DNA from 4 places in the Ramlibacter sp. 2FC genome. Region 2 is predicted to be linked to each of the others. Evidence: predicted binding sites of a transcription regulator. Region 2 holds the regulator's gene; each other region holds the start of a gene.

The links. The regulator sigma-54, encoded in region 2, starts transcription at its own class of promoters, with help from an activator protein. The targets are predictions, from matches to a motif close to TGGCANGNAANCTGCTTT.
Region 1: the regulator sigma-54 is predicted to act here: its motif matches at 1,580-1,597, upstream of FFS10_RS09250 (TorF family putative porin).
Region 3: the regulator sigma-54 is predicted to act here: its motif matches at 2,342-2,359, upstream of hydA (dihydropyrimidinase).
Region 4: the regulator sigma-54 is predicted to act here: its motif matches at 2,786-2,803, upstream of FFS10_RS13755 (transglutaminase family protein).

The regions. Positions count from the first base shown of each region.
Region 1 is NZ_SCMM01000016.1:58,722-64,642, reverse strand. Features, by position in the region: gene FFS10_RS09255 (YifB family Mg chelatase-like AAA ATPase) at 1-1,429, opposite strand, end outside; gene FFS10_RS09250 (TorF family putative porin) at 1,640-2,371, shown strand; gene glnK (P-II family nitrogen regulator) at 2,433-2,771, shown strand; gene amt (ammonium transporter) at 2,849-4,408, shown strand; gene FFS10_RS09235 (aldose 1-epimerase) at 4,545-5,408, shown strand; gene FFS10_RS09230 (SMP-30/gluconolactonase/LRE family protein) at 5,405-5,921, shown strand, end outside.
Region 2 is NZ_SCMM01000006.1:1,433-7,353, forward strand. Features, by position in the region: gene FFS10_RS04165 (THUMP domain-containing class I SAM-dependent RNA methyltransferase) at 1-1,233, opposite strand, end outside; gene FFS10_RS04170 (RNA polymerase factor sigma-54) at 1,322-2,869, opposite strand; gene lptB (LPS export ABC transporter ATP-binding protein) at 2,887-3,675, opposite strand; gene lptA (lipopolysaccharide transport periplasmic protein LptA) at 3,681-4,304, opposite strand; gene FFS10_RS04185 (thiol:disulfide interchange protein DsbA/DsbL) at 4,411-5,055, opposite strand; gene FFS10_RS04190 (SPOR domain-containing protein) at 5,107-5,775, opposite strand; gene argS (arginine--tRNA ligase) at 5,784-5,921, opposite strand, start outside.
Region 3 is NZ_SCMM01000014.1:10,896-16,816, reverse strand. Features, by position in the region: gene FFS10_RS08240 (aspartate/glutamate racemase family protein) at 41-808, opposite strand; gene hydA (dihydropyrimidinase) at 805-2,244, opposite strand; gene FFS10_RS08230 (GntR family transcriptional regulator) at 2,612-3,331, shown strand; gene FFS10_RS08225 (aspartate/glutamate racemase family protein) at 3,333-3,998, shown strand; gene xdhC (xanthine dehydrogenase accessory protein XdhC) at 4,008-4,805, opposite strand; gene FFS10_RS08215 (hypothetical protein) at 4,950-5,480, shown strand; gene FFS10_RS08210 (GntR family transcriptional regulator) at 5,667-5,921, shown strand, end outside.
Region 4 is NZ_SCMM01000029.1:36,730-42,650, forward strand. Features, by position in the region: gene FFS10_RS13745 (circularly permuted type 2 ATP-grasp protein) at 1-204, opposite strand, end outside; gene FFS10_RS13750 (DNA internalization-related competence protein ComEC/Rec2) at 260-2,746, opposite strand; gene FFS10_RS13755 (transglutaminase family protein) at 2,856-5,921, shown strand, end outside.

The DNA of each region.
Region 1 (5,921 bases), on a different contig from region 2:
CCTTGAGCACCCGGTGCGTACTGCGCGCCGACCAGCCCAGGCGGGCGGCGGCGGTCTGGGTGAAGCGCAGGGCCTGGTCGTCGAGCGCCAGCTGGGCGTCGATCTCGCGCCCTTGAAGCGCCTGGTTGGGCTTGCCCTGGCGGTCCAGCGCGCGCTGCCGGGCCCCGACCACGCGCTCGCGGATGGCGGCCGTGCCCTCGCCGGCCGGCGCCCGCAGCAGCTCTTCGGCGGGCAGGGCCGGCACCTCCACATGCAGGTCGATGCGGTCGAGCAGCGGGCCGCTGAGCTTGCCCTGGTAGCGCGACACCTGGTCGGGCGTGCAGCGGCAGCTGCGGCCTGCGGCGCCCAGGTAGCCGCAGGGGCAGGGGTTCATGGCCGCGATCATCTGGAAGCGCGCCGGGAACTCGGCGCGCCGCGCCGCGCGCGCGATCGCGATGCGGCCGGTCTCCAGCGGCTCGCGCAGCGCCTCCAGCGCGGCGCGCGGAAACTCGGGCAGTTCGTCGAGGAAAAGCACGCCGTGGTGGGCCAGCGAAATCTCGCCGGGCCGCGGCGGCGAGCCGCCGCCGACCAGGGCCACGGCGCTGGCCGAATGGTGCGGGCTGGCCGTAGGCCGCTGCGACCAGTGGGCCAGCGAGAAGCGCCCGCCCAGGCTGGCCAGCGCCGCGCTCTCCAGCGCCTCGACCACCGTCATGGGCGGCAGCAGGCCGGCCAGGCGCTGGGCGAGCATGGACTTGCCCGAGCCGGGCGGGCCGACGAGCAGCAGGCTGTGGCCGCCCGCGGCGGCGATCTCCAGCGCGCGCTTGGCCGCGGCCTGGCCCTTGACGTCGGCCAGGTCCGGGCCGGGAGCGGCCTCGCACGGAATCGCGGGCGTCACGCGGGCCCAGCCTTCGCCCTCGGCCGGGGCCGCGGGGGCGGGCAGAAACTGCTGAACCACGTCGAGCAGGTGGCGCGCGCGGTACACCTGGGCGTCGGGCACCAGGGCGGCCTCCTCGGCGCTGCCGGGCGGCAGCACCAGGCGGCTAGCCACGCCCTGCTGGTGCAGGGCCAGGCTCATGGCCAGCGCGCCGCGCACCGGGCGCAATTCGCCCGACAGCGAGAGCTCGCCCGCGAATTCGTGGCCGGCCAGGCGGGCGCCGGCTATCTGCCCGCTGGCGGCCAGGATGCCCAGGGCGATAGGCAGGTCGAAGCGGCCCGAGTCCTTGGGCAGGTCGGCCGGCGCCAGGTTCACGGTGATGCGCTTGTCATGCGGGAACTCGAGGCCCGCGTTCTGCAGGGCCGAGCGCACGCGCTCTCGCGCTTCCTTGACCTCCACCTCGGCCAGGCCGACCAGGGTGAAGCTCGGCAGGCCGTTGGCCAAGTGCACCTCCACGGTGACCGCCGGCGCTTCCAGCCCCAGAACGGCGCGACTTTGCACCAAAGACAAACTCATGGATACTTTCCTCCCAAGACTGGTGCATTGAACGGTTTTCTGCTGCAAATCGTGGCGTAATGCACATTGTTGGTGCCTTGTGCGGGACCATCTTAGTGGTCAAACGCGGCAAGGCCGGCCAGGGTGCACGGATCATGCCCTGTGACAAATTGGCACGTTCCATGCTTGGTTTGAGAAGCTCCTTTCAACAACCTACCAATGGAGAAGTCGATGACATCGAAGTCCGCCAAAGTTCTCGCCGTTGCCGCCCTGGCTGCCCTGCCCATGCTGGCCAGCGCCCAGCTGACCGCCAACGTCAGCCTCACCAGCAACTACAAGTTCCGTGGACAGGATCAGGACCAGAGCCGGACCAAGACCTTCAAGCCGGCGATCCAGGGCGGCTTCGACTACGCCTTCGGCGGGACCGGCTTCTACGTCGGCAACTGGAACTCCAGCGTCGACTGGCTGAGCGGCAACAGCCTCGAGAGCGACGTCTACGGCGGCTACAAGTTCAGCTCCGGCGCTCTGGGCTTCGACGTGGGCGTACTGGCCTACCTGTACCCGGGCAACAACTTCGGCAACACCACCGAGCTCTACGGTGCCGTGAGCTACGGCCCGTTCACGGCCAAGTACTCGCACACCGTGTCGGACGGCTACTTCGGCGTCGGCAAGGCCACCGACGACGGCAAGGGCACGGGCTACCTGAACCTGGCCTATGCCCAGGAAGTCGCCAAGAACGTGACCCTGAAGGCCTCGGTGGGCTTCACCAACTTCAAGGCAGTCACCGGCGCTGCCGACTACACCGACTACAGCGTTGGCGCCTCCTACGACTTCGGCGGCGGCGTCTCGCTGACCGGCGCGGTGGTCGGCGCCAACAAGAAGGCGTCCTACCCCTACGCCATCGATGCCAGCAAGTCGGTCAACAAGAGCGCCTTGATCGTGACGCTCACTAAGACCCTGTAAACACAGACCACAGCAGCGCGGCGCCCGGCGCCGCGCTCTTTCAAACCGAGAGGAACCCCAAATGAAACTGGTGACAGCGATCATCAAACCGTTCAAGCTGGACGAGGTGCGCGAAGCCCTGTCCGGCATGGGCGTGCAGGGCATCACCGTGACCGAAGTCAAGGGCTTCGGCCGCCAGAAGGGCCACACCGAGCTGTACCGCGGCGCGGAATACGTGGTCGACTTCCTGCCCAAGGTCAAGATCGAGGCCGCCGTGGCCGACGACCTGGTCGAGCGCGTCATCGAAGCCATCGAGGGTGCCGCCCGCACCGGCAAGATCGGCGACGGCAAGATCTTCGTCTACGACCTCGAGCAGGTGATCCGCATCCGCACCGGCGAGACCGGCAAGGAAGCATTGTGAGATTTGCGGGACCGGCTGGCGCGCGCCGCGCCCGGCCTGTCCTTCCCGAATAAAGCACAAGACGAGAGAACACGGACATGAAGAAACTGCTTGCCTCCCTGGCCTTGGGCCTGAGCCTGCTGATGGGCGCCGGCCTCGTGTCGGCCCAGGCGCCTGCCGCCGCGCCGGCGGCGACGGCACCGGCCGCCGCCGAAGCCAAGCCCGCCGAAGCCGCTCCCGCAGCGGCGCCCGCCGCCGCTGCTGCGGCCGCGCCTGCCGCTGCCGAAGCCAAGCCGGCCGAAGCCGCCGCCGCTCCGGCACCGGTGCCCAACAAGGGCGATACCGCCTGGATGCTGGTCTCCACCCTGCTCGTGATCCTGATGGTCGTGCCCGGCCTGGCCCTGTTCTACGGCGGCCTGGTGCGCAGCAAGAACATGCTGTCCGTGCTGATGCAGGTCATGGTCACCTTCTCGCTGATCGTGGTGCTGTGGTTCATCTACGGCTACAGCCTGGCCTTCACCGAGGGCAATGCCTATTTCGGCAGCTTCGACCGGCTGTTCATGAAGGGCATCTGGGACAACGCAGCCGGCACCTTCGCCAACGCCGCGACCTTCAGCAAGGGCGTGGTGATCCCCGAGATCGTGTTCGCCGCTTTCCAGGCCACTTTCGCGGGCATCACCTGCGCGCTGATCGTCGGCGCCTTCGCCGAGCGCATCAAGTTCTCCGCCGTGCTGCTGTTCATGACGATCTGGTTCACCTTCAGCTACCTGCCCGTGGCGCACATGGTCTGGTTCTGGATGGGCCCGGACGCCTACACCGGCAAGGAAGTGGTGGACGCGATGACCGCCAAGGCCGGCCTGATCTGGCAGTGGGGCGCGCTCGACTTCGCGGGCGGCACCGTGGTGCACATCAACGCCGCCGTGGCCGGCCTGGTGGGCGCCTTCCTGGTGGGCAAGCGCATCGGCTACGGCCGTGAGTCCATGGCGCCGCACAGCCTGACGCTGACCATGGTCGGTGCCTCGCTGCTGTGGGTGGGCTGGTTCGGCTTCAACGCCGGCTCCGCCCTGGAAGCCAACGGCTTCGCCGCCCTGGCCTTCATCAACACCCTGGTCGCCACCGCCGCCGCCGTGCTGGCCTGGTGCGTGGGTGAGGCGCTGATGCGCGGCAAGGCCTCGATGCTGGGTGCCGCTTCGGGCGCCGTGGCCGGCCTGGTGGCCATCACGCCGGCCGCCGGCAACGTCGGCATCGGCGGTGCCCTGGTGATCGGCCTGATCGCCGGCTTCGCCTGCCTGTGGGGTGTCAACGGCCTCAAGAAGCTGCTCGGCGCGGACGACTCGCTGGACGTGTTCGGCGTGCACGGCGTGGGCGGCATCGTCGGCGCCCTGCTGACCGGCGTGTTCAACTCGCCCAGCCTGGGCGGCCCGGGCTTCGTGGCCGACTGGGTCACCGCCAGCGTGGTGACGGCCGCCGACTACTCGATCGCGGCCCAGGTCTGGACCCAGGCCAAGGCCGTGCTGCTGACCATCGTCTGGTCCGGCGTGGTGTCCTTCATCGCCTACAAGATCGTCGACCTCACGATCGGCCTGCGCGTCAGCGAGGAGCACGAGCGCGAAGGCCTGGACATCACGTCCCACGGCGAAACCGCCTACAACCGCTGATCCGTGCCCGCGGCCTGCCCTGGCAGGCCGGCGGTTCCCGGCATCCAGGGCCCGCCTCCGGCGGGCCTTTTCCATTGGAGCGCCCGGCAGGGCCTGCGTGCACAATGCGTCGGCCAGATTTCATCCGATACCGTCCATGACCCATACCCTCCAACTGTCCAGCGAGCGGCTGCGCTGCGAGATCGCCCCTGCCCTGGGCGGCTGCATCGTCGGGCTCTGGCTGGGCGAGCTGCCGGTGCTGCGCAGCCAGCCGGCGGCCCAGCTCGCCACGTCGCGCCAGTCCGCCAGCTACCCGCTGGTGCCCTATTCGAACCGCATAGCCCAGGCCCTGCTGCAGTGGCAGGGCCAGAGCTACCCGCTGGCGGCCAACAACCCGCCCGAGCCGCACGCCATCCACGGCGTGGGCTGGCAGCAGCCCTGGCAGGTGCTGGCGGCCGACGCGCAGTCGGCCAGGCTCGCCTACCAGCACCTGCCCGACGCCGCCTGGCCCTTCGCCTTCGCCAGCACCCAGGAGTTCCGCCTGACGCCCGATGCGCTGGAGCTCAGGCTCAGCCTCAGCAACCAGGCCGGACAGCCGGTCCCGGCCGGCCTGGGCTGGCATCCCTTCTTCGTCAAGCGCCCGGGCAGCCACATTGCCTTCCAGGCCCAGGGGCGCTGGGAGATGGGCGAGGACAAGCTGCCGACCCGGCGCGCCAGCGTGCAGGGCCTGGACACCGATTGCGCCTCGCTCGACCTGGACCATTGCTTCGACGGCTGGGACGGCCTGGTCCAGCTGCGCGACGAGGCCCTGCGCATGCGCATCCGCTCCGACCTCGGCTGCCTGGTCGTGTTCACCAACGGCGCGCGCGACACCGTCGCCATCGAGCCGGTCAGCCATGTCAACAACGCCGCCAACCTGGTCGCGGCCGGCCAGCGCGCCGAGGACCTGGGCCTGCGCGTGCTGCAGCCCGGTGAGACCATGAGCGCGCAGATGCGCATCGAGGTGGAGGCCGTGCGATGACTTCCTGGCAGACCTTCGTGGACCAGCCCTGCGAGCTCGGCGAATCCCCGTTCTGGCACCCCGTGGAGCAGCGTCTGTACTGGATCGACATCGCGCGGCGCAGCGTGCTGCGCGCCGATGCCGGCGGCGCCGTCGAGCGCTGGGAGTTGCCTCAGGAGCCCGGTTGCATCGCGCCGGCCGCCAGCGGCGGCCTGGTGCTGGGCCTGCGCGACGGCATCTACCGTGCGCGCCAATGGGGCGGCGAGCTGCAATGCCTGGCGCGCCTGCCGCACGACAGCGCCACCGCGCGCAGCAACGACGGCAAGTGCGACGCCCTGGGCCGCTTCTGGGTCGGCACCCTGTACGAGCCGCGCGACCAGGCCGCCGCGGCGCTCTATGCGCTCGACGCGCGGGGCGGCCGCGCGCCGGCGTTGACGCGCATGGCCGGCGAGGCCACGGTGGCCAACGGCCTGGCCTGGTCGCCCGACGCGCGCATCCTGTACTGGGCCGACACCTCTTCGCACCGCATCCGCG
Region 2 (5,921 bases):
CAGGTCGAAACGGAACAGCCGGCATTCGATCGGGCCGTTCCACATCGGCACGCGGCGCGACTCCTTCAGGCGCATGCGGCCCGGCAGCTTGAGGTCGGGGGTCAGCATCCAGGCGGTCCAGCCGCTGTAGTGCTTCTTCCAGTGCGCGGCCAGCTGCAGGAAGAAGTCGCCGCCGTCGTCGGTCTGCGCGGTCTCGCGGCCGGCGCGCGCAGTGCGGGACAAGGCCAGGGCGCCGGGCTGGAAGCCCTCGCGGCCGCGGCCGGCCACGCCGGCGGCGGCGATGCGCTCGCCATAGGGCGGGTTCAGCAGCATCACGCCGGGCCGCTCGCTGGGCGGCATGCGCTGCAGCGCGTCGCCGCCGCGCAGCTGCACGGCATGGCTCACGCCGGCGCGCTCGGCGTTGCGCTGGGCGAAGTCGACCATGCGGTGCGCCACGTCGCTGCCGAACACCGGCGCCACGGGGGCATGGACGGCGGCCTGGGCCTCGGCCTTGAGCGCCTGCCAGACATGGGGCTGGAACGGCAGCAGCTTCTCGAAGCCGAAGCGCCGCAGGCCGCCGGGCGCGATGCCGCAGGCGATCTGCGCGGCCTCGATGGCGATGGTGCCGCTGCCGCAGCAAGGGTCGTACAGCGGCAGGCCGTCGGCGCACTGCTGGTCCCAGCCGCTGGCCGCGATCATGGCGGCGGCCAGCGTTTCCTTGAGCGGCGCCTCGCCCTTGTCCTCGCGCCAGCCGCGCTTGAACAGCGGCTCGCCCGAGGTGTCAATGTAGAGCGTGGCCTGGTCCGAGGTCAGGTGGGCATAGATGCGCACGTCGGGCCAGCGCGTGTCCACGTCGGGCCGCACGCCGCCCTTGTTGCGGAAGCGGTCGGCCACCGCGTCCTTGATCTTGAGCGCTGCGAAGTTCAGGCTCTTGAGCGGGCTGTGCTGGGCCGTGATCTCGATCTTGAAGCTCTGCTTGGTGGTGAACCAGATCTCCCAGGCCACGCCGGCGGCCGCCTCGTAAAGGTCGGCCTCACCGCGGTAGGGGCGCTGCGCCAGCTGCACCAGCACGCGCTGCGCCAGGCGGCTGTGCAGGTTGAGAAGCATCGCGTCGCGCCAGGAGGCGCGCGCCAGCACGCCGCCGCGGCCGGTCAGCAAGTCCTGGCCGGTAAGACCGGTCAGTGCATGCACCTCGTCGGCCAGCAAGCCCTCGACGCCGGCGGCGCACGGAAGAAAAAGTTGTAGTTGATTCATGTATTGAGCGCCGCCGGGCCGCCCCAAGGCGCGAAGGCCCCCTCGGGGGGCAGCGCAGTACACGCAGTGACAAGCGTGGGGGCCATCCTTACAGGGCTTTTCTGAGGTTGGCGGGCGCGATGCGCAGCGCCTCGCGGTACTTGGCCACGGTGCGGCGCGCGCACTCTATGCCCTGCTCCTTGAGCATGTCGGAAATCTGGTTGTCGGACAGCGGCTTCTTGGGGCTCTCGGAGGCGACGAACTGCTTGATCAGGGCGCGCACCGCCGTGCTCGAGGCGTTGCCACCGGCCTCGGTGCCCAGGGCCGAGCCGAAGAAATACTTGAGCTCGAAGGTGCCGTAGGGCGTGGCCATGTACTTGGCGGTGGTGACGCGCGAGATGGTGGACTCGTGCAGGCCCAGTTCGTCGGCGATCTCGCGCAGCACCAACGGGCGCATGGCGAGCTCGCCGTGCACGAAGAAGCTCTTTTGCCGCTCGACGATGGCGTTGGCCACGCGCAGGATGGTGTCGAAGCGCTGCTGGATGTTCTTGATGAACCAGCGCGCCTCCTGCAGCCGCTGCTGCAGCGCCTGGTGGCCCTCGCCGCGGCCACCGCGCAGCGCGTTGGCGTAGATGTCGTGCACGCGCAGGCGCGGCATCACGTCGGGGTTGAGCTGCACGCGAAACTGCGGCTGCGAGGCGCGTCCGGTCTTGACCACGATCACGTCGGGCACCACCACCTGGCGCTCCACGTCGACGAAGCGCCGCCCGGGCTTGGGCTCGAGCCGGGCGATCAGGGCGATCGCGGCGCGGATCGCGGCCTCGGGCTCGCCGCACAGCTGGACCAGGCGGCGCATGTCGCGCCGCGCCAGCAGCTCGATGGGCTGGGCGCAGATGCGCAGCGCGGTGCGCGCCACCGCGTCCTCGGGCGCCTCGGCCAGGCGCGCACGCAGCTGCAGGCTCAGGCATTCGGCCAAGTTGCGCGCGCCCACGCCGGTGGGCTCCAGCGACTGCAGCAGGTACAGCGCCAGCGTGAAGCGGTGCACCAGCTCCTCGAACTGCTCCAGGTCCTCGCGCCCGGCCAGGCTCTCGGCCAGCGACTCGAGCGAGTCCTCGAGGTAGCCGTCGTCGTTGATCGACTCGATCAGGAAGCGCAGGACCGCACGGTCCAGTTCGGACAGGCGCAGCGCCAGGGCCTGGCGGTGCAGGAACTCGGTCAGCGACTCCTGGCTGCGCGCCAGCTCGCCGGCGTCTGCCACCTCGTCGTCATCGCTGTGCTTGCGCGCCGGCGCATCGCCGCCCCACTCGCTGTCGTCGGGTGCGAGCTCCACGCTGCCATCGCCCTCCCAGCTCTCGGTGCCGTCGAGCTCGGCCTCGACTGTCGCCGCGGGCCCCTCGTCGGCACCCGTGCCGACGGGCTCGGCCGCGGCCTCGGACAGGCGATCTCCGGCGCTGGGCCCGGCGTCGGCCTGCTCGAGGCCGTAGTCCTCGCGCGGCGCCTCGTCGTTGGCCAGCTCCAGGAAAGGGTTCTCGTCGAGCATCTGCTCGACCTCCTGGCTCAGCTCCAGCGTGGACAGCTGCAGCAGGCGGATCGACTGCTGCAACTGGGGCGTGAGCGCGAGGTGCTGCGAAACGCGCAGCGAGAGACCCTGTTTCATGGCACGGCCTGTGGCGCTTACATGCGGAAGTGCTCGCCCAGGTACACGCGGCGCACTTCGGCGTTGTTCACGATCTCCTGCGGCGTGCCCTGGGCCAGCACCCGCCCCTCGCTGATGATGTAGGCGTGGTCGCAGATGCCCAGCGTCTCGCGCACGTTGTGGTCGGTGATCAGCACGCCGATGCCGCGGCTCTTGAGGAAGGCGATGATGCGCTGGATCTCGATCACGGCGATCGGGTCGATGCCGGCGAAGGGCTCGTCGAGCAGGATGAAGCGCGGCGAGGTCGCCAGGGCGCGCGCGATCTCGACGCGGCGCCGCTCGCCGCCCGACAGGGCCACGGCCGGCGAGTCGCGCAGGGGCTCGACGCGCAGGTCCTGCAGCAGGTCCGTGAGGCGGCGCTCGATCTCCGCGTCGGCCAGCGGCTTGCCGTCGGCGCCGCGCTGCAGCTCGAGCACGGCGCGCACGTTGTCGGCCACGCTGAGTTTGCGGAAGATGGAAGCCTCCTGCGGCAGGTAGGACAGGCCCAGGCGCGAGCGGCGGTGGATGGGCATGTGCGCCACGGCTTGGCCGTCGATGCGGATCTCGCCCGCGTCGGCGCGCACCAGGCCCACGATCATGTAGAAGGAGGTGGTCTTGCCCGCACCGTTGGGGCCCAGCAGGCCCACGACCTCGCCCTTTTTCACCGACAGCGAGACGTCGTGCACGACCTTGCGGCTGCCGTAGGACTTCTGCAGCTGCAGGGCCTCGAGCCGCCCGTCGCCGGCGGCCTCATGCGACCCGGTGGCCGCCGGGTGGGAGCGCGCCACCGCCGTCACGGGCGCTCCCCGCCCAGGCTGGTGCTGGGGCGCAGGTTCGGCGTCCCCTGGGGCGCTGCCGGCGCCGAGGCGGCCGATCGCGGCGCCAGCATGGCACGCACGCGGCCGCCGGGTGCGGCGGCGCCGCTGGCGCCGGCCGGGCGCGGCGTGCCGTCCACGGTGAAGACCTCGGTGCTGTTGTTGTAGACGATCACGTTGCCGGTGATCTCGTCGTTCAGCGTGCTGCCGCGGTAGCGCCGCAACTCGGCGCGGCGGGTGAAGCGCACGCTGTCGGCGCGCCCGTCGTAGTCGATGACCTCGCCCTCGCCCTCGATGTACTCGTCGGGCGCGCCGCGCTTCTGGCGGAAGAAGGCGCGCTGGCCGGCTTCGGCGGTCAGAGTGCCGTACTGGCGCCCCTCGGCGTCCTGGCGCACGTCCAGCCGCGCGCCGCGCATGACGATGGTGCCCTTGGTCACGACCACGCGCCCGGTGAAGGTGCTGGTCTGCTTCTGGTCGTCGTAGCGCAGCGTATCGGCCTCGATGTTCATGGGCTTGTCGCGGTCGGCACGCTCGGCGGCCGCAGGCAGCGCGCAAAGGACCAGGGACAGGGCGAGCAAGTGCTTGGCGTAGGGCGTTTTCATAAGGGCATGAATCTTGCTCGATTGTAGCGGCGCAGGCCGCGGAGACCTGGCGCCGCCGCATGAAAAAGCCCGCATCGCGGGCTTTCGACATGACCTGGCCGCGCGCTCAGCGGCCCTTGCGCGTCTCGTCGACCAGGTAGTTGACCACCTGCAGGGCGCGCTCCATGCTGCCGGCCAGCGAGCCATCGGTGTAGTAGCGGCCCGCGATGCCCAGCGAGGGCACGCCCTCGACCTTGAAGGCCTCCTGCAGCTGCACCGCGCGGCGCAGCTTGCTGGCCACGCCGAAGGACTTGTAGACCTCGGCAAACTTGGCCTTGTCCAGGCCCTGCTTCTCGGCCCAGGCCAGGATGGTCTCGTCGCGGTTCAGCGCCTGGCGCTCCACGTGCACGGCGTGGAACACCTTGCGGTGCAGCTCCTCGAGCTTGTTCATGGCTTCCAGCGTGTAGTACAGGCGCTGCTGCGGCGCGAAGTCGTCGCGGAAGGCCACCGGCACGCGGCGCACGCTCACGTCCTTGGGCGCGGCCTTGACCCAGGCGTCGAAGGCCGGCTCGAAGGCGTTGCAGTGCGGGCAGCTGTACCAGAAGAACTCGATCACCTCGACCTTGCCGGCCCCGGTCTCGACCGGCACGCGCTTGTCCAGCTCGATGTAGTCCTTGCCCTCGCGCGGCTTGAAGGCCTGGGCCGAGGAAAGGGCCGGGACACCCGCCAGCGCGACTGCGGCCGCCCCCATGGAAAATTCACGACGTTTCATTGATTGATTCACTCCTGTTCCTCACAGAGCCCGGCCGGTGGCCGAAGTTCCTCAGCGCTGCACGCGCACCAGGGCCGCCTCCACGCCGTTGCCCTCCAGCCGCTCCTTGAGGCGCTCGGCGGCATCGCGCTGGTCGAACGGGCCCACGCGCACTCGGTAGACCGTGCGGCCGGCCTGCTCGCGCTCGCTCACGCGCGCCTCCACGCCCATCAGCGAGAGCTTGGCACGGTGCGCCTCGGCGTCCTCGGGGGTGCGGAAGGCGCCGGCCTGCACGAAGTAGCTGAACGGGTCGGCCGTCGCGGCGCCCGCCTTGGCGCGCGCCAGGTCGCCCAGCGGGTCGGCCGAGGCGGCCGGCCGGCTCGCCGGCGGCTTGGCGGCGGGCGCCGCGTTGGGACCCGCGCCGCGCAGGATGGGGATCTCGGGCGCCGGCGCCGGCGTGGCCGCAGGGGCCGGCGCGGGAACCACGGCGCCGACGGGACCGCTGGCCGCGGGCGGCGCGGAGCGCGCCGGGCTCTTGCCGTACAGCGGCGCGTTCGGGTCCCAGTCCTTGTTCTTCCTGGCCTCGGCCGCGTCCTGGTCGGCCGAGCGCGGCTGGTTCTTGTTCAAGAAGGGCACGGGCATCTTGGTCACGTAGATCGCCACAGCCAGCGCCACGCCCAGACCCACCAGCAGGCCGACGATGAAACCGAGGAAGGTTCCGCCTTGTTGCTCTCGTCTCATCTGGGCCCTCACATCTTGCTCGGAGCCGACACGCCGAGCACCGCCAGGCCATTGTGCAGCACCTGGGCGGTCGCGGCGACCAGGGCCAGGCGCGCGCGCTTGACGGCCTGGTCGTCGACCAGGATGCGCTCGGCGTCGTAGTAGCT
Region 3 (5,921 bases), on a different contig from region 2:
CCTTTCGTGGGTGGTCTGTGTCAGTGGTGAAGCGGGGTGATCAAGGCTGGGCGGCGCGGCGCTGCGCACCGGCGGCCAGCAGCGCGGCCAGGGCCGGCGGCAGGCCGCGGTTGGGCTTCTCGGGCGGGGGAGCGAAGCTGCCGCGCCGGGCCTGGCCGGGCTGCAGCGCGGCCAGGGTCTCGGCGTGGCGCACGGCGCTGGACACGCCGTCGACCACCGGCACCGGCAGCCGGCCCTTGAGCTGGCGCGCCAGGCCCGCCAGCGGCGCGCCGGCCAGCACGATGACCTCGGCGCCGTCCTCGTCGACGGCGCGCTCGGCCAGGGCCTGGAGCGCCTGGGCGTGCTCCTCCTGCACCCCGCCTATGCTGGCCAGAGGCCGGTCCAGCGCGCGTATGCTGGCCAGGCGCGGGCCGAATCCATAGGAAGTGATGACTTCGCGGTACCAGGCCTGGATGCGCTGCGAGATCGCGATCACCGAGATGCGGTTGCCCAGCAGGTGGGCGCTGGCCAGCGCCGCCTCGGTCAGCCCGGTCACCGGCACCGGCAGGGCCTCGCGCAGGCCCGTGAGGCCCGGGTCGCCGAAGGCCGCCACCACCACCGCGTCGTAGCCCGCATGGTGCTCGGCCGCCAGCTGGGCGGTGGCGTAGGCGCCGATCAGCGATTCGAAGCGGGTCTCGATGTAGGCCACGCCGAAGGGCGCGGTGAGCACCTCGATCTCGGTGCCGGGCGCGGCGCTGCGCTGGGCCTCGGCACGGATCAGGTCCGACACGCTGTCCGAAATGTTGGGATTGATCAGCAGCAGCTTCATGCGGCGCTCCCCGTTGCCCCACCGACCCTGGGCAGCAGCGTGGGCGCGCCGCAGGCCAGGAACTGCCCGGGCCGGGACGGCGGCCGGAAGTCCTGGCCGTCCCAGACGACCTCGCCGCGCGCGATCGTGAGGCCCGGCCAGGCGCGCAGGCGCTGGCCCTCGTAGGGCGTGTGGTCCACCGCGTGGTGTAGATCGGCGTTGCGTATGGTGCGCTCGCCCTCGTCCCAGACCACCAGGTCGGCGTCGGCCCCCACGGCGATGGTGCCCTTCCTCGGGTGCAGGCCATAGGCCTTGGCCGGGTTGGTGGCGGTGAGCTCGACGAAGCGGTTCAGGGTGATGCGCCCGCCCAGCACGCCCTCGGAGTACAAGAGCGCCATGCGCGTCTCTATGCCGGGGATGCCGTTGGGGATGTGGCGGAAGGCCACCTCCTGGCCGCCGGGCTTCTTGCCCTCGGGGCTGTCGTAGTTGAAGGGCGCGTGGTCGGAGGAGAAGACGGTGAACAGGCCGTCGGCCAGGCCGTCCCAGATCACCTGCTGGTTGGCCTTGTCGCGCGGCGGCGGGCTGCAGACGCAGCGCGCGCCCAGGTAGCTGTTGTCTATGCCCAGATCCTCGGCGGAGAGGAACAGGTACTGGGGGCAGGTCTCGGCGAAGACCTTGAGGCCCTGGGCGCGCGCCCAGCGGATCTGCTCCACCGCCTCGCGTCCCGAGACATGGACGACCAGGATGGGCGTGTCCACCAGCTCGGCCAGGGCGATGGCACGGTGGGTGGCCTCGCGCTCGACCAGCATGGGGCGGCTCAGGCCATGAAAGCGCGGCGCGGTCTGGCCGGCCGCTTCCAGGCGCTTGGTCAGCCAGGCGATGCAGTCGGCGTTCTCGGCATGGACCATGGCCATGGCGCCGTGCTGGCGCGCGACGGCCAGCACGTCGAGGATCTGGCCGTCGTCGAGCTTGAGCTCGTCGTAGGTCATGTAGATCTTGAACGAGCTGTAGCCCTCGCGGATCAGGGCGGGCAATTCCTCGCCCAGGACCTGGGGCGTGGGGTCGCTGACGATCAGGTGGAAGGCGTAGTCCACATGGGCACGGCCTTCGGCGCGGCGGTGGTAGTCGGCGACGGCGGCGCGCAGCGACTGGCCCTTTTCCTGGGCGGCGAAGGGAATCACGGTGGTGGTGCCGCCGCAGGCGGCGGCGCGGGTGCCGCTGTCGAAGTCGTCGGCCATGCGCACCGGCGGAGCCATGGGCTGGTCCAGGTGGCAATGGGCGTCGACGCCGCCGGGGGTGACGACGCGGCCGGCCGCGTCGATCTCGCGCGCGCCGGCGGGCAGCTGGGTGCCGATCTGCACGATGCGGCCGTCGCGTATGCCGAGGTCGGCCTCGAAGGTATCGCTGGCGGTGGCCACGCGGGCGTGGCGCACGACCAGGTCGAAGGCCTCAGACATGGCCGCCTCCACGCAGAGACCGGCTCGACGAGTCCGACACATTGTCAGCAATATGATTTACAAACATGAGAAAAATATTCATCAAAACTCCCAACAACTTGCAATTCCTGTGCCATGGATTTCGCACCAAGTTGGACGATTTCCGGCGCGCAAACGAATAATCATCGAAAACTTCAATGTCACATCTAGTGTTTACACTGATGTCAACAAAAACGCTGCGCCGCATCATTGCCGCACGGCCAGCCAGCGCCGACGCTGCCCCCAACTTCCTGGAGTCCCTCGTCCGAGCCACTGCCATGCGCCCAAGGCATCGCCCGCACCATGCAGGGGCGTTGCGCCGGCACCCGCCCCACCGAAGCACGCCCCCATGCCGCACCAAGCCAGAGCCAAGCCCCCCGCCCCCCGCAACGAGCGCGAGGCCGCAAGCGACGAGATCTACGAAAAGATTTACGCGGCCATCCTCGAGCACCGCCTGCACCCGGGCACCAAGCTGGGCGAGGACCGGCTGGCCAACATCTTCAACGTCAGCCGCACGCGGGTGCGCGAGGTGCTGGCGCGGCTGGCGCACGAGCAGGTGGTCGACCTGTACCCCCAGCGCGGCGCCTTCGTGGCCAAGCCCACGCCCGAGCGCGCCATGGACGTGTTCGAGGCCCGGCGCGTGATCGAGCCCGCGGTGCTGCAGCGCCTGGTCAAGACCCTCACGCCCGAAAAAGTGGAGCGCCTGCGCCAGCACCAGGAGATCGAGCTCGAGGCCCGCCGCCGCGACGACCGGCGCGCCGTGATCCGGCTGTCGGGCGAGTTCCACCGCCTGCTGGCCGACCTGGCGGGGAATTTCGCCTACGTGCGCTCGATGCGCGAGCTCAGCACCCTGACCTGCCTCATCATCCTGCTGTTCGACGCGCCCACGGCCGCCAGCTGCCGCGCCGACGAGCACACCGACATCATCGACGCCATCGCGCGGCGCGACCTGGCGCACGCGCAGCAGCTGATGCTGGCCCACCTGGACCACATCGAGCATGGCGTCTCGCTCGACGACGCGGCGGTGGAGGCCGACCTCGAGGCGGTGTTTCTGGACATGGAGTCTTGAATTGCAGCTGCTGCTGATCAATCCCAACAGTTCGGAAAACATCACCGAGCGGCTCGCGGCCTCGGCGCGGCCGCTGCTGGGCCCCGCCGATCATCTGACGGCGCTCACGGCCAGCGAAGGCCCGCGCGCCGTGACCCAGTCCGACCAGCTGCCGGCGGCGGCCGAGCAGGTGCTCGCGATGGCACGCCGGCATGGCCCTGAGCACGACGCGGTGCTGATCGCCATCTCGCTCGACTGCGGCCTGGCCGAAACGCGCGCCGCGCTCAGCCCCCGGCCGGTGATCGGCATGACCGAGGCGGCCTGCCTGATGGCCCTGCTGCACGGCCCCCGCTTCGGCCTGCTGACCCTGGGGCCGCAGATGGCGCCGCTCTACGAAGCCCATGTGGCATCACTGGGCCTGGCCTCGCGCCTGGCGGGCCTGGCCGCGCCCGAGCTGCCCCAGGCCTACGGTGCGCCTCCCGGCGCGCCCGATCCGGCCGTGCTCGAGGCCCTGGCGGCCGCGGCGCAGGGACTGTTGGCCGCCGGCGCGGACAGCCTGGTGCTGGCCGGGGCCGTGCTGTGCGGCTACGCGCCGGCGCTGACGGCCCGCGTGGGCCGCCCGGTGCTGGACGGCATCGCCTGCGGCGTGCTGCTGGCCCGCGCGCGGCTCACGCTCGACCTCAACTGAGAGGGCCCCTCAGAGCGTCTGCAACAGCTGCGCCGCGACCGAGACCGCGATCACCTCGGGCTGCTTGCCGCCGATGCCGGGCAGGCCGATCGGGCAGGTCACGCGCGCGCATTCGGCCTCGCTGAAGCCGCGCTCGCGCAAGCGGTGGCGGAAGGCGGCCCATTTGGTCTTGCTGCCGATCAGGCCTATGAAGGGCAGGTCGGCCCGCTCGCGCAGGCGCTGCAGGCAGGCCGCCACCACGTCCAGGTCCTCGGCATGGCTGAAGCTCATGATCAGCACGCGGCTGCCGGGGGCCAGGTCACGCACCGCCGCCTGCACCGGTTCCGAATGCTCGCAGCGCACGTTGTCGGGCAGCTGGTCCGGAAAGATGTCGTCGCGGCTGTCGACCCAGAGCAGCTCGAACGGCAGCCGGCCCAGCACCTCGATCAGGGCCCGGCCCACATGGCCGCCGCCGAACAGCGCCAGCGGCGCGCGCGCAGCGGCCAGCCGCGTGTGCAGCGAGGCCGCGTCCGCCGGCCCCACTTGCTCGAAGCGCAGATGCACCACCCCACCACAGCATTGGCCCAGGCTGGGGCCCAGCGCGAAGCGCCGCAGCGGAACCAGCGCCTCGCCACGCAGGCCCTCACGGGCCTGCTGCTGCGCCTGAAACTCCAGATGCCCGCCGCCTATGGTGCCGACCTCGCCCTGCGCGAACACCGCCATCCAGGCCCCGACCTCGCGCGGGCCCGAGCCCTGGACGCTGTCCATGGTGACCAGCACGGCCGGCTCCCGCGCCAGCCGGGTCAGGAATTCTTGCGCCAGGTTCACAAGCCGATACCTTTATCTCTGCGTTCCAACATTTGCACCGGAGAATTTCGGGCAAAGTATGCTCCGAACGAGAGCGGCCAAGCTGCCACGATTCGCATACGCCCGATACAGAGACACGGATACCGCCGGACCCCAGGAGTCCTCATGCAACGCCCCGCCCCCCTCCCCATCCAGAACCGCCAGCGCCGTGAGTTGATGCTGGCCGCCGCCGCAGCCGGCGCCGCCGCCCTCGTGGCGGGCTGCGTGAGCCGCCCCGAAGCGCCGGCCCCGGCCGCACCCGCCGCCCCGGCAGAGCCGACGCCGGCACCCGCCGCCGCGGCCCCGCCGGGCCGCCAATCCGCCGCCGCGTCGGCGCGCGAGTACCGGCGCGACGCCGCCGGCCACCTCTACGGGCTCAACGCCCAACGCATCTACAAGGGCCGCCTGCCGCCGCTGCTCTACGCCGTGGGCGTGCTGCAGGTGGATCTGGACCCCCAGGGCCGGGTGCAGGCCACGCGCTGGATGCGCGCGCCGCGCCACGCGCCCGAGGTCATGGCCGAGATCGAGCGCACCGTGCGCCAGGCCTCGCCCTTCCCCGCCCCGGCCCGCCTGGGCCGCGTGACCTACACCGACACCTGGCTGTGGCACAAGAGCGGGCGCTTCCAGCTCGACACGCTGACCGAGGGCCAGGACTGATCCCGCGCCTGCGCGCCTCGCCGACCCCATCCCCTTCCCGCTGCGTCATGCACCGCGCCACCGCTTGAGCGGGTCGGCGCTGCTGGCGTTCGCCCAAGCGATGCTGCGCCCCATCGCACCTAGGTAGAAACCATAACTGTCTTCAAAAGTGTATACACTTTTCGAAGTTCGGACTATGATTCCTGCATGGAGACATCCACCACCCATACCATCGTCGAGGCCCTGACCCGGGCCATCGTCGAGCACCGGCTGCTGCCCGGCGCCAAGCTGGCCGAGCAGAAGCTGGCTGACCATTTCGGCGTCTCGCGCACCCTGGTGCGCCAGGCCCTGTTCCAGCTTTCGCAGAACCGCCTGATCCGGCTCGAGCCGGCACGCGGCGCCTTCGTCGCGGCCCCCTCGGTCCAAGAGGCGCGCCAGGTGTTCGCCGTGCGCCGCATGCTC
Region 4 (5,921 bases), on a different contig from region 2:
CCTCATCACGTCGGCGCTCTGGCGCGACAACCACTGGGCGTAAGTCCTGTAGTGCTCGCGGACCTCCGACCCCAGTGACTGAACCTGCGATTGCGACTGTGACTGCGACTGCGTCTGACTCTGCGCCGCGCCCTGCCCCTGGCTTTGCGACTGGCTCTGCCCGGCGGGGGCCAGCGTGGTGTACATCTCGTCGAATTTCTGCATGCCGCTTTCTCCTGCCGTCAGGGTAGCAAGTTCTGGGCCCGCGCGCGATAGTTCATCAGTCGGGCAGACGGTGATGCCAGTATCGCGCAGCCTGCTCGCGCTCGCAGCGCACCAGGCCGGGGGCGCTGCTGGACCAGCGCGCCGCACCGCAGCCAGCGGACTGGATGACGCGGATGTTTCGCTCGCTGTAACGCCCCATCACTGGCGCGGCCGGATGGCCGAAGCGATTGCGGTAGCCCGCCTGCACCAGGGCCAGCCGAGGCTGGACCGCGTCCAGAAACGCCGGCGTCGACGAGGTCTTGCTGCCATGGTGGGGCACCAGCAGCAGGTCGGCGCGCAGCGGCGCGGCAGCCGCCACCAGCCGGGCTTCCTGGGCCGCCTCGATGTCGCCCGGCAGCAGCGCGGCGTGACGGCCGTTGTCAATGCGCAGCACGCAGCTCAAGGCGTTGGATTTCTGCGTCAGGCCCTCGTCGCCCGGCTGGGGATGCAGCAGCTCGAAACGCACGCCGTCCCAGTCCCAGCGCTGGCCCGCCTCGCAGCGCGAGGCTGGTCGCAAGGCCTGCAGTTCATGGTCCGCCGCCAGCGATCCGGTCAGTGCCGCCTGCGGCTGCATGGCCAGCACGGCGCGCGCACCGCCGGTGTGGTCGGTATCGCGGTGGCTCAGCATCAGCGTGTCGACACGCTCGCCCAGCGCCCGCAGCAAGGGCACCAGCACGCGGTGGCCCGCGTCGCTTTCGGCAGAGAAACGCGGCCCGGCGTCGTAGACCAGCGTGTGGCTGGCGGTGCGCACGATGACGGCATTGCCCTGGCCGACGTCGGCGGCCAGCAGTTCGAACTGGCCCGCCGCGGGACGCGGCGCCTGCCACAGCAGCGCCGGCAGCAGCAGAGGCAGGCCCAGCACGCGCAGCCGCCAGGGTAGGCGCATGGCCAGCAGGGCCCCGCCCGCGACGCCCGCCGCGCCGGCCCACAGCGCCGGCGCAGGCGTGGACAGCGTCGCGAACGGCAGGCCGGCCAGCCACTGCAGGCCGGCCGCCAGCGGGCGCAGCGCCGCGGCCGCCATGTCCCACAGGGGCGGCACCAGCACACCGCACAGCGCCAGCGGCGTGAGCACCCAGGTCACCCAGGGAATGGCGATCAGGTTGGCCAGCAGGCCGACCAGAGAGACTTGGCCGAACAGCAGCAGCGACAGCGGCGTGAGCGCCAGGCTCACCACCCATTGCTCGCGCAGCAGGGTCGCCGCCGCGGCGGCCGCGCGCGCGGACAGGCTGCCCGCCTCGGACCAGGGGCGATCGAGATCCGCGGCCTCGTCCCCGCGGGCCTCGACGCGGGCCGCGAACAGCACGCCCACGGCGACGAAGCTGAGCCAGAAGCCGGCCTGCAGCAGGGCCCAGGGATCGATGGCCACCACCACCGCGCAGGCCAGCAGCCAGACCAGCGGCCAGGGCCATTGCCGCGCCGTCAGGCGCAGCGCGCTCACGGCGAGCAGCATCCACACGGTGCGCTGGGCCGGCACGCCCCAGCCGCTGAACAGCGCATAGGCCGTGGCCAGGGCCACGCCGCCGAGCAGTGCCGCCTGCGGCGCGGGCAGCCACAGGCAGCAGCGCCAGCCCCAGCGCGCGGTGCGCCGCCACAGCGCGCCCACCCCCGCCATCGCCACCCAGGCGAACAGCGTGATGTGCAGGCCCGAGATGCTCATCAGGTGGGCCACGCCGGTGGCGCGGAACATGTCCCAGTCGGCCCGGTCTATCGCCCCCTGGTCGCCGGTCACCAGCGCCGCCAGCACGCCCGCGCGGCGCAGCGCTGCATCCGGCGCCTCGTCCGAGCCGGCGGACCCGAGGCGCGCGAAGATGGCGTCGCGCACCGTCTGGCGCGCCCGCTCCAGCGGATGGCGCCAGGTCTCGCCCAGGCGCTGCGGCGGCGGGTCCTTGGGCCCGGCGCGCACGTAGCCGCTGGCCTGCAGGCCCTGCTCCCAGAGCCAGAGCTCGTAGTCGAAACCATGGGGGTTGAGGTTGCCGTGCGGCGCCTTCAGGCGCAGGCGCAGCTGCCAGCGCTCGCCGGCGCGCAGCTCGGCCGGCTGGCGCTCTGGCGAGGCCGCGCCGTCCGACACGCCGCCCCACCAGCCCAGGTAGAGCTGGGGCGGCAGGCTCACGGGCGCCTGGTCCAGGCGGGCCGACTCGACCTCGAAGCGAAAACGCAGGCCGCCTTCGTTGCGCTGCGGCATGGCGGCCACCACGCCGCTCACGTCGAGGTCGCGCCCCTCCAGCGCCGGATCCAGCTGGCGCTGCGCGATGGCGCCGGCACGCAGCCCGGTCAGGGCGAAGCCCATGGCCAGGGCCGCGCACAGCAGCCAGCCTAGGCCCCGCGCGCGCAGGCCGCTCGAGCCGGCCAGCAGCAGTGCCGGTAAGAGCCCAACGGCGTAGGCCCAGGCGGGCCAGAGCGCGGGCTGCTGCAACTGCAGCGCCGTGCCCATCACAAAGCCGGCCAGCGCCGGCCCCAAGCCGCCGGCGCGCGCGCCCTCCGCTGTGCTGTGCGTTTCCTGCATGAATGGATGCCGAACCGGCCTGAAGACTTGTGCGTCGGCTGGCTCGGGTCTTGCTAGTATGCCTGTGCGGCTGCCTTCCGCACAGCCGCCCAAGGAAAGCGAGACGCGCATGTCCATTCACGTCGCCCTGAGCCACGTCACCCACTACCAGTACGACCGCCCGGTCGGCCTCGGCCCGCAGGTCGTACGCCTGCGCCCGGCGCCGCATTGCCGCAGCGAGGTCATCTCCTATTCGCTGCGCATAGCGCCCGGCACGCATTTCATCAACTGGCAGCAGGACCCGTTCGCCAACTACCAGGCCCGCCTGGTCTTTCCGGACAAGACCACCGAGTTCAAGGTCACCGTCGACCTGGTGGTCGAGATGGCGGTCTACAACCCGTTCGACTTCTTCCTGGAGCCCGAGGCCGAGCACTTTCCGTTCAGCTACAGCGCCGCAACCAAGCAGGAGCTCGGCCCCTACCTCGCCACCGAGCCGCTCACGCCCCGGGTCAAGGCCTATCTCGACAAGGTCGACCGCAGCAAGATGCGCACGATCGATTTCCTGGTCAAGCTGAACCAGCAGCTGCATGGCGACATCCGCTACCTGATCCGCATGGAACCCGGCGTGCAGACGCCCGAGGAAACGCTGGCCAAGGCCAGTGGCTCCTGCCGCGACTCGGGCTGGCTGCTGGTGCAGCTGCTGCGCCATTGCGGCCTGGCGGCGCGCTTCGTCTCGGGCTACCTGATCCAGCTCACGCCGGACGTCAAGGCGCTCGACGGCCCCAGCGGCACCGAGGTCGACTTCACCGACCTGCACGCCTGGTGCGAGGTCTACCTGCCCGGCGCGGGCTGGGTCGGCCTGGACCCGACCTCGGGCCTGCTCGCGGGCGAAGGCCATGTTCCGCTGGCCTGCACGCCGCAGCCATCGAGCGCCGCCCCGGTGGAGGGCGCGGTCGATGAATGCGAGGTGACGTTCAGCCACCACATGCAGGTCACGCGCATCCACGAGTCGCCGCGCGTGACCAAGCCCTACACCGAGGCCCAGTGGGAGCAGGTCATGCAGCTGGGCGAGGCGGTGGACCGGCGGCTGCAGGCCGGCGACGTGCGCCTGACCATGGGCGGCGAGCCCACCTTCGTCTCGACCTCGGACCGCGACGCGGCCGAATGGAACACCGACGCGCTCGGGCCCACCAAGCGCGGCTACGCCACCGAGCTGGTGCAGCGGCTGCGCGAGGAATACGGCCAGGGCGGCTTCCTGCACTTCGGCCAGGGCAAGTGGTATCCCGGCGAGCAGCTGCCGCGCTGGGCGCTGTCGATCTACTGGCGCGCCGACGGCCAGCCGCTGTGGCACAACCCGGCCCTGTTCGCCGACGAGCGCGAGCCGGCGGCCTACACCAGCGAGGACGCGCAGCGCTTCACCCAGGCGCTGGCGCGCAGGCTGGGCCTGTCCGACGCCCACATCGAGCCCGGCTACGAGGACGCCTGGTACTACCTGTGGCGCGAGCGCCGCCTGCCCGTCAACGTGGACCCGTTCGATTCCAAGCTGGACGACGAGATGGAGCGCCAGCGCCTGCGCCGCGTGTTCGGCCAGAAGCTCGACGCGGTGGTCGGCTACGTGCTGCCCCTGCAGGCCAATCCGCAGGACGGTTCCGACCCGGCCCTGGCGGGCACGGCCTGGTCCACCGGCCCCTGGTTCTTCCGCGACGGGCGCATGTACCTGATGCCCGGCGACTCGCCCATGGGCTACCGGCTGCCGCTCGACTCCCTGCCCTGGGTCAGCCAGGCCGACTACCCCTACCTGGTCGAGCAGGACCCCTACGCGCCGCGCGCGCCCCTGCCCCAGGCGGCCGAGCTGCGCGCCCAGTACGCCCCGCTGACGCCGGGCGGCGGTTTCGCCGAGGGCGGCACCGTGGCCGTGCAGGGCCAGGGCCACGCGCCGGGCGCAGGCCCGCGCGGCGCCCAGCGCGCCAACCTGCTGGGCCAGGCCCAGCCCTCGCACGCCAGCGCCGCCGCCGCCCATCTGCCGCAGCGCGGCGAGTCGGCGCCGGGGGTCACGCGCACCGCCCTGTGCGTGGAGGCGCGCGACCCCATGCGCGCCAGCGGCCCCAAGGCCGAGCGCGAGCATGGCGGCAAGAGCGGCATGCTCTACGTCTTCATGCCGCCGCTGGCGCGCCTGGAGGACTACCTGGACCTGCTGGCCGCGATCGAGGCCACGGCCGAGGGGCTGGGCCTGAAGATCGTGCTCGAGGGCTACCCGCCGCCGCGCGACCCGCGCCTGAAACTGCTGCAGGTCACGCCCGACCCCGGCGTCATCGAGGTCAACATCCACCCCGCCCACAGCTGGCAGGAGCTGGTGCAGCACACCGAGTTCCTCTACGATGCGGCGTTCCAGAGCCGGCTGTCGGCCGAGAAGTTCATGACCGACGGCCGCCACACCGGCACCGGCGGCGGCAACCATTTCGTGCTCGGCGGCGCCACGCCGGCCGACAGCCCCTTCCTGCGCCGGCCCGAGCTGCTGGCCAGCCTGATCCTCTACTGGCACAACCACCCTTCGCTGAGCTACCTGTTCAGCGGCCTGTTCATCGGCCCCACCAGCCAGGCGCCGCGCGTGGACGAGGCGCGCAACGACCAGCTCTACGAGCTGGAGATCGCGCTGCGCGAGATCCACGCGAGCAGGGCAAAACACAAGGACCACATGCCGCCGTGGCTGGTCGACCGCACCTTGCGGAACATCCTGGTCGACGTCACCGGCAACACCCACCGCAGCGAGTTCTGCATCGACAAGCTCTACTCGCCCGACTCGGCCACCGGCCGCCTGGGCCTGCTGGAGCTGCGCGCCTTCGAGATGCCGCCGCACGCGCGCATGAGCATCGTGCAGCAGCTCTTGCTGCGCGCCCTGGTGGCCCGCTTCTGGGACCAGCCCTACCTGGCCCCCGTCACGCGCTGGGGCACCGAGCTGCACAACCGCTTCCTGCTGCCCAGCTTCGTGCAGATGGACTTCGCCGACGTGCTGGCCGAGCTGCGCCAGGCCGGCTTCGACTTCGACCAAGCCTGGTTCGCGCCCCACTTCGAGTTCCGCTTCCCGCGGGTCGGCCAGCTGCAGAGCATGGGCATGTCGCTCACGCTGCGCAACGCGCTCGAGCCCTGGCATGTGATGGGCGAGGAAGGCGCCAGCGGCGCCACGGTGCGCTACGTG